One region of the Oleidesulfovibrio alaskensis DSM 16109 genome, then DNA from elsewhere that is predicted to be linked to it. Evidence: predicted binding sites of a transcription regulator. Region 1 holds the regulator's gene; the other holds the start of a gene.
The links. The regulator sigma-54, encoded in region 1, starts transcription at its own class of promoters, with help from an activator protein. The targets are predictions, from matches to a motif close to CTGGCACGGNNNNTGCTT.
Positions count from the first base shown of each region.

Region 1 (4,038 bases):
CTGGCCGCTGCATGAACGCGCCCGTATCGGTTTGAGCTATCTGCCTCAGGAAAGTTCTGTTTTTAAAAAACTCACTGTCACTCAGAATCTGCAGATGATTCTGGAACATGTGGGGTTGAGCAAAAAAGCTCAGCAGGCAAGAGCGCAGGAACTGCTTGAAGAGTTCGGCATCACCCACATCGCCGATTCATACGCCATGCACCTGTCCGGCGGTGAACGGCGGCGGCTGGAAATCGCCCGGGCCCTCATCCGCGCCCCGAAGTTCATCCTGCTTGATGAACCGTTTGCCGGCATTGATCCTCTGGCCGTGGATGATATTCAGGAAATCATCAAAAAACTGCGCGACAAAGGTATCGGGGTGTTGATCTCTGATCATAATGTACGTGAAACATTGAATATCTGCGACAGGGCTTATCTCGTTTACGAAGGAAGGGTCATTCTGGAAGGCACTCCGGAAGCCATTGTGGCCGATCCCAAGGCCCGCAGTGTCTATCTGGGAGAGGGCTTCTGCCTGTAAGTCCCCCGGCTCCGGTTGCATCACACAGATATATGTGGCAGAAAAGAGTCATGGAATGCATTTTGGAATGATTTTTGGATAACAGCACGGAATATACGTTTCCGCTGTCTCCGGCATCAGGGATTTGATATTCCCTGAGCAATAAAAACAAAATATATTCAGCTTTTATAATCTTAAGGATTCGGTTGAACAATGGCTTTAGAGTTACGACAGCAGCTTAAACTCGCTCAGCAGCTTGTGATGACGCCCCAGCTTCAGCAGGCGATCAAACTGTTGCAGCTTTCACGCGTCGAGCTCGTTGAAACCGTTCAGCAGGAACTGCTGGAAAACCCGTTTCTTGAAGAAACACAGGAAGAGCGCCCAGTCTCTCAGGCTGAAGAGAGAGCCCCGAGAGCAGAAGAAGCCGACCCTTTCCGTCAGGAATTGGTAAAGAATGCCGACTGGGAAAACTATCTTGGCGATTTTGCCAGTACCGGCAAACAGGCAGGCGGACGCGACGCGGAAGTGCCGGAAGAGATGACCGCCTTTGAGGCTCGTTTTTCATCCAGCCCCACGCTGGAAGGGCATCTCAGCTGGCAGCTGCGCTTGTCTTCCGCCACGGAAAAACAGCTGGACATAGCAGAGGTCATAATCGGCAACCTTTCGCCTGCGGGCTATCTGCAGGCGACGGTGGAAAACGTGGCGGAAATGGCCGGTGCCGGTACGGCAGAGGTGGAAGAAACGCTGCACCTGCTGCAGCGGCTTGATCCCGTGGGCATAGCGGCGCGTACTCCGCAGGAATGCCTTCTGGTTCAGGTCGAAGTGCTTGGATACGACCGCGACCCTGTGCTTGTCGAGCTGATCCGCGATCATCTGGAAGACCTGGAAAAACGACGGTACAAGCCTCTTCTCAGAAAATATCGTCTGGGAATGGACGACCTTAAAGAATATCTTGACCTTATCCAGACTCTTGACCCCATGCCGGGCTCCCGTTTCGGTAACGAACAGCCCGCGTATGTCAGCCCCGATGTCTACGTGTATAAAAGCGAGGATGATTTTATCATCCTGCTGAACGAAGACGGCCTGCCACATCTCCAGCTGAGTGAATTTTATAAAGAAGGCGTCAAGGGCTCCACTGATAAAGAAAAGGACTACGTGCAGGAAAAAATGCGCTCCGCCTCGTGGCTTATAAAAAGCCTTTATCAACGGCAGCGAACCCTGTACAAAGTAGTTGAGAGCATTATTAAATATCAGAGGGGTTTTTTCGAGGAAGGCGTATCCCGGCTTCGCCCGCTTATTCTCAAGGATATAGCGGACGATATAGGAATGCACGAATCAACCGTCAGCCGTATTACAACAAATAAGTATGTGGCTACCCCCCATGGTATTGTGGAGCTTAAGTATTTCTTTAACAGTGCACTGGCGTTAAATGACGGAACAGAGGTAGGTTCTGAAAGTGTGAAAGCGCTGATAAAGAACCTGATTTCTGAAGAAAATCCTAAAGAACCGCTCAGTGACGAAAAGATCGGAGAAATTCTTAAAGAAAAGTTGCAAGTCAATATTGCTCGAAGAACCGTGGCGAAGTATCGTACAGCTATGGGAATCCCTTCTTCTTCGAAACGAAAAGCTGTATTTTAGGCCAAAGGATTTCCGGCAGAAATGCCTGAACTGAATCTCTGGAGGTTTTTATGAACATCGCTTTCACTTTCAAGAACTTCGAGCCTTCCGATCACTTGAAAAAGTATGCCAACCGCCGTTTTGAAAAGCTCGGACGCTTTTTGAATAAGTCAGAAAACCTTGAGTTACAGGTTCTGTTGAGCGTTGATAAATTCCGGCACAAGGCGGAAGTACAATGCACGGGCGAGGGGTTGAATCTCTCTGCAGTGGAGCAGAGCGAGGATATGTATGCCACTATTGATCTTGTGCTGGATAAGCTGGAAGCACAGGTCAAGAAACACGCAGAAAAGACTAAGGATCGGCGCCGTTCCAGCAGTGATGACAGCGTGCGTATGGATGTGTTCAATTACAAAGACAATGACGGCGTGCGCGAGCGCACCATCATTGAAACTGATGAGATTGATCCCAAACCCATGCATATTGATGAAGCAGCCATGCAGCTTGAGGCGCTGGATTACGAGTTTCTCGTTTTCAAAAACGCGCAGAACAACCGCGTGAATGTCATCTACCGTCGCAAGGACGGAGACTTCGGGCTGATCGATCCGGGATTCTAAAAAATGAAACTGGGTGAATACCTGGATAAAGACCTCATAATTCATGAGCTTTCCGCCAGCACCAAAACTGAGGTGCTGGCGGAACTTGTGAAACCGGTCATCCAAAAATATCCGGAACTGGATCAGAATACCGTGGTCCGCATTCTGCAGGACCGTGAAAATCTGGGAACAACCGGCATCGGTGACGGCATAGCCATACCGCACGGCAAGGTGGAGGGGCTTGACCACATCGTGCTGGTGGTCGGTCGCAGTTCTGAAGGGCTTGATTTTGAAGCGCTTGATTACAAGCTGTGTAACGTATTCTTTCTTGTTCTTGCTCCAGAACAGGTGGCCGGCATGCATCTGCGCATTCTCGCACAGATTTCGCGTCTGCTGAAAGACAAAGAATTCAGAGCTGAATTTGCTCAGGCAGATTCGGAAGATACCTTGTGGGAGCTTTTGCAGAAGGCGTAACGGAAAGGGGCGGACGCCGGTGGTGCCGCTCTGTCTAAAAGGTAGGAAAAGGGGTTGCGCCGTGAAAAAGAGTGAAAGTCTGCCGGTTCTTATAGTCACAGGACTTTCCGGCGCGGGCAAAAGCACGGTGCTCAATGTATTCGAGGACTTGCGCTTTTTTACCATAGACGGGCTGCCGGTGGGGGTAGTGGCCGACCTGTTGGAACATCTTGCACGTGATGCCATGGGGCGCTACCGCGGCGTGGTGCTGGGCATGGACCTGCGCCAGTTCGATTTTCTGGATGAATTCGAAGGCGCGCTTATGCGGCTGGAAAAGATGGGGGTTTCTCCCCGCATCATCTATCTGGAAGCCGACAGTGATACTCTGGTACGGCGTTTTGCCACCACACGCAGACCTCATCCTCTGGAAGGCGGCGACCTGGGGCTGGAGGCCGCCGTTGAACATGAACGGAATCTGCTGGCTCCGGTGCGTGAACGTGCAGACCTTATTCTCGATACCTCAGAATTCTCCATTCACGACCTGCGGCGCATTGTGCAAAAAAAATGGAGTTCGCTTGGAGGCAGCTTGAGAAGTCTGCGCGTCAACCTGATTACCTTCGGGTTCAAATACGGTGTCCCTTCCGACGCCGACATGGTTTTCGACCTGCGCTTTCTGCCCAATCCGTACTTCGACGCAAAATTAAAGGCGCTTTCAGGTAAAGACCCTGAAATACAGCAGTTTGTTCTGGGTTGCGAGCAAGGCAAGACTTTCTTTAAACGTTTTTTAGACTTTCTTCTCTTCCTGCTTCCTCAGTATGAGGCGGAAGGCCGCTACCGGATAACGCTGGCCATCGGCTGTACCGGCGGCAGACACCGGTC
Region 1 is NZ_AXWQ01000015.1:95,668-99,705, reverse strand. Features, by position in the region: gene lptB (LPS export ABC transporter ATP-binding protein) at 1-517, shown strand, start outside; gene rpoN (RNA polymerase factor sigma-54) at 710-2,134, shown strand; gene hpf (ribosome hibernation-promoting factor, HPF/YfiA family) at 2,185-2,727, shown strand; gene H586_RS0110375 (PTS sugar transporter subunit IIA) at 2,731-3,180, shown strand; gene rapZ (RNase adapter RapZ) at 3,242-4,038, shown strand, end outside.

Region 2 (4,038 bases), on a different contig from region 1:
CGGTGAATGACGCCGCCGCAGCCCGCGGTTTTCATGATGCCGGAGCGCGCTGCATCATCACGGACATGCCCCAGCGGCTGGTGCCGGACGGGCGGGGTTAGCGGTACTGCAGAACAGAGAGTGCTCAGTCCGCGCGGTTTTCCGCGCGGACTGTTTTTTTCTGCATCGTTGTGTATGCTGAAGGGCACAGGCGCAGGCACACCCGCACGGTGAACACCGGCGGCCCTGCCACGGAGGAATCATGGCCCGTTTTCTGAAAAAGATGGACACAAGGGCGGGGCGTCCGCCGGGTGCTCTGGTTTTTGTAGGCAGACAGAAAATAGATACGCCGCGTCTGCGTGTCATCGAATACGATGCGGACATGGCACGCGACGATTTTGTGCAGCACCCCGGTCAGCTTGCCGGCCGTACGCGGCCCGATACCGTGCTGTGGTGCAACGTGGACGGCGTGCACGATGCCGGACTGATGGAAACGCTGGGCGGGCTGTTCGGCATACCGGCGCTGGTGCTTGAAGACATCATGAACACAGGTCAGCGCCCCAAGCTTGAAGAGTTTCCCGGCATTGTCTTTGTTTCCATCAAAATGCCTTCACTCAGTCAGGACCGTTCGGCAGTGACGACAGACCAGTTGAGTGCCGTGCTCAGCGACGGCTGTCTGCTTACTTTTCAGGAACGTCCGGGAATGGTTTTTGAGCCGGTGCGCGAGCGGTTGAAAGGGCAGACAGGAAGACTGCGGCGGTACGGGCCGGATTATCTGCTGTACGCGCTGCTGGATTGCGTGTTTGAGGGGTATCTGAAAACCATTGAGGCACTGGGCGAGCGCATAGAAGAGCTGGACGACGAAATTTTTGAAGACCCCACGCCTGAACTGCTGCAGGAGATAACGCATTATCGCCGCGAGATGGCCTACATACGCAAGGCGGTGCGCCCCGCGAGGGAAATCGCGTTGCGCATGGCGCGGGTGGAAAACGGCCTTGTGGGCGAGGGCATTCAGCCTTTTCTGCGCGACCTTGCCGATATGGCCGAGATGACCGCCGATGCCGTGGAGGTGTACCGCGAACTGCTGAACGACCATCAGAACAGTTATAACATGGCGGTGGGCAACAGACTGAACGACATCATGAAGTTTCTGACCATTTTTTCCACGGTATTCATTCCGCTGTCGTTTCTTGCCGGTGTGTACGGAATGAACTTTGACGTGATGCCCGAACTGCACGTGGAGTATGCCTATTTTGTGCTGCTGGGCGTCATGGTGGCTGTCGCGGGGGGCATGCTGGTGTATTTCCGCTGGCGCCGCTGGCTGTGACACTGCACGCCGCGGCATGCCGCCGCGGTGCATGACAGTGGCGGAGACAGCACGGACGCAGTCTGCCGGAACCGCTCCGGCAGGCAGACTGCCGCCTGAAGGCGCCGCGCCGGCTACAGCGTTACCGGAGTGCTCCGGGTTGTGTGCAGGGTTACATCGCCGGCAAGCCAGTCTTTTGTGGTGCGGCGGTGCTCGTTCATGTGGGGCTGTTCAAGGTGGGCGCGCAGCGCATCCATGTCCTGCCATTCTTCGTACATGAAAAGCATATCAGGCCGGTACGGGTCGGTGTACAGGTTGTACGTCAGACAGCCCTGTTCGGCGCGTACCACCGGTGCCAGCGCATGCATATGGCTGATGAAGTCCGCCGCATGCTGCGGTTTGACGGGTATGTGTACGGTGACGGTTATCATGATGCTCCTTGCTGCCGCGCTGCGGAACAAGCCGCCCGCGGCCGGTGTATGAGGTCTGACGGGGTTTTGACAGCGACTCCCGCCTGCCGGTTGTATATCAGATGCCGGTCAGTCAGTCACGGGCCGCACGGCGGGCAGCGTCCGGCAGTTTCTGGCAGTTTCAGGCTGTGTCAGGCCGTGCCGGGCAGACTGTGCCCGGACGTGGCATGCAACTTGCTTGGTTCTGCGCAGGCCGGGCCGTTTTTCTTACCTTTAGCCACAGGGGCGTATGACATGAAAGCAGTCATCCTTGCCGCCGGCGTCGGAAGCCGTCTTGGCAGACCGTTTCCCAAATCGTTGTCCCGTCTGCCTTCGGGCGAGTGCATTCTGGGCAGACAGATACGCATTCTGCGCGAGATAGGCATCAGAGAAGTGCATGTGGTCGTGGGCTTTAAAAAGTCGCTGCTCATGGAAGAATTTCCCAATGTGTGCTTCCGCTACAATCCGGTGTTTTACATCACCAACACTTCCAAGAGTCTGCTTGCGGGCATAGAAGATCTGGACGATGATATTCTGTGGGCCAACGGTGATGTGGTTTTTGACCCCGAGGTGGCGCTGCGTCTGATGCAGGCCGGGGGCAATGCCGTGGCGGTGGACCGCAAAAAATGCGGAGAAGAGGAAGTGAAGTACCGCACGGATGCCGCAGGCTTCATAACCGCCATTTCAAAGCAGGTCGAGAATCCGGAAGGTGAGGCCGTGGGACTTAATCTTGTTTCGCGCGGAAGCCTGCCCGATCTGGTTGCGGCGCTGGAATCCTGCCGCCCCGACGATTACTTTGAACGGGCGCTGGAAATGCTGGTGGAAAAAACGCCTTACCGGGCCGTTGATATTTCCGATTACCGGTGCATTGAGGTGGACTTTAAAGGGGATCTGGACGAGGCGCGCCGTCTTTTTAACGAAGGTGCGTGACGTTCTGCCCGTAACTGACGCGTAATTGCGGGGAAACAGATGGGAACCGATATCGGCAGCCTGTTTACGGCGCTATCGCAGCGTGCACCCAAGGAAAATCTTGCAGTGTTCATCGGGCGCATAGGCGGGCGCTTCATGGACAATACCAAATATCTGTTCCGCCACTGCGTGCAGACAGAGCAGCCGTTTTCTTCGGTCTTTCTTACCCATCATGCCGATGACTATGACATGCTGCGTGACGCCGGACTGCCGTGTCTCATGTTTCCGTCGGAAGAGGCCATAGCCATGTTGCCGCGGGCAAAGGCAGTGGTCTGCGATGATTTCTGGTGGCGTATGGAGACACCGGCGCGTTTTCTGCTTTCCGGCGCGCAGATACTGCAGTTGTGGCATGGTATTCCGCTGAAGCTGATAGGCATGCCGGAAGCGGAATCTGCCGTGAACATGGATGCGGAAAAACGGCAGATGCTGCGTGCGGGCTATTCGGGATACGATGCGGTTGTCTCCACGTCGCCCTTTGTCACCGGAACGGGGCTGGGGCGGGCTTTTGCATGTGATGAAATATGGGAGACCGGGTATCCGCGCAACGACATGCTGTTCCGCACGCCTGATGCCATAGATATGCTGGGCGTGGACAGGGAAGCATACGACGCCATGGAGCGGTTTCGCGGGGCGGGGTTTAAAACGGTGTTTTACATGCCGACCTTCCGCGATACCGGCGGGGACGCTTTTGAAAACGGTGCGCTTGATCTTGAGCGGCTGGATATTTTCTGCCGCCGTCAGAAAATCGCGTTCTTCTTCAAGTTTCACCCGTATGTGAACGTACCCGTGCCCCGGCATCTCAAGGCCGTGCACAGCGTGCAGTTCAGTTCCGACGCCTACCCGCTGCTGGCGCAGACAGATTGTCTGCTGACCGATTATTCTTCGGTGGCCTATGACTTTCTGCTTACGGGCAGGCCGGTCGTGTTTTTCCCGTATGATCTTGAAAAATATCTGGCCTGCGACAGGGCCATGTTCTACCGCTACGAAGATATGTCTCCGGGCCCGCGGCCGGTGAACGAGCCTGAGCTGTTCGAAGCGTTGTTCAGGGTATGCAAGGGCGGTGAAGACCCGTGGCGGGAAGAGCGCAACGCGTTGTGCGCCAAACTTTTTTCCGCATGTGACGGCCATGCTGCCGGCAGGGTGGCCCGGCTGATGCGGTCGCGTTTTTTTGCAGGGGGGGCATAGCGCGCGTTACGGTATGTTTGCAGAGAACTTTCTGCTGTGGCACCCTGCCAGGAGAGACGGGGATGTTCCGCTGATATGCGGAGATGTTCCGGGGTGCAAAGCATAACAGGAGGACGCCTGTGATTCTCGGAGTTGAAGGCAGTCCGCGCC
Region 2 is NZ_AXWQ01000007.1:105,046-109,083, forward strand. Features, by position in the region: gene H586_RS0107180 (glycerophosphodiester phosphodiesterase) at 1-101, shown strand, start outside; gene corA (magnesium/cobalt transporter CorA) at 242-1,306, shown strand; gene H586_RS18540 (putative quinol monooxygenase) at 1,420-1,716, opposite strand; gene H586_RS0107195 (phosphocholine cytidylyltransferase family protein) at 1,990-2,664, shown strand; gene H586_RS18545 (CDP-glycerol glycerophosphotransferase family protein) at 2,704-3,888, shown strand; gene H586_RS0107205 (flavodoxin family protein) at 4,008-4,038, shown strand, end outside.
Region 2: a site for sigma-54 is predicted at 1,918-1,935, ahead of H586_RS0107195 (phosphocholine cytidylyltransferase family protein). Genes of this name have one in related genera too.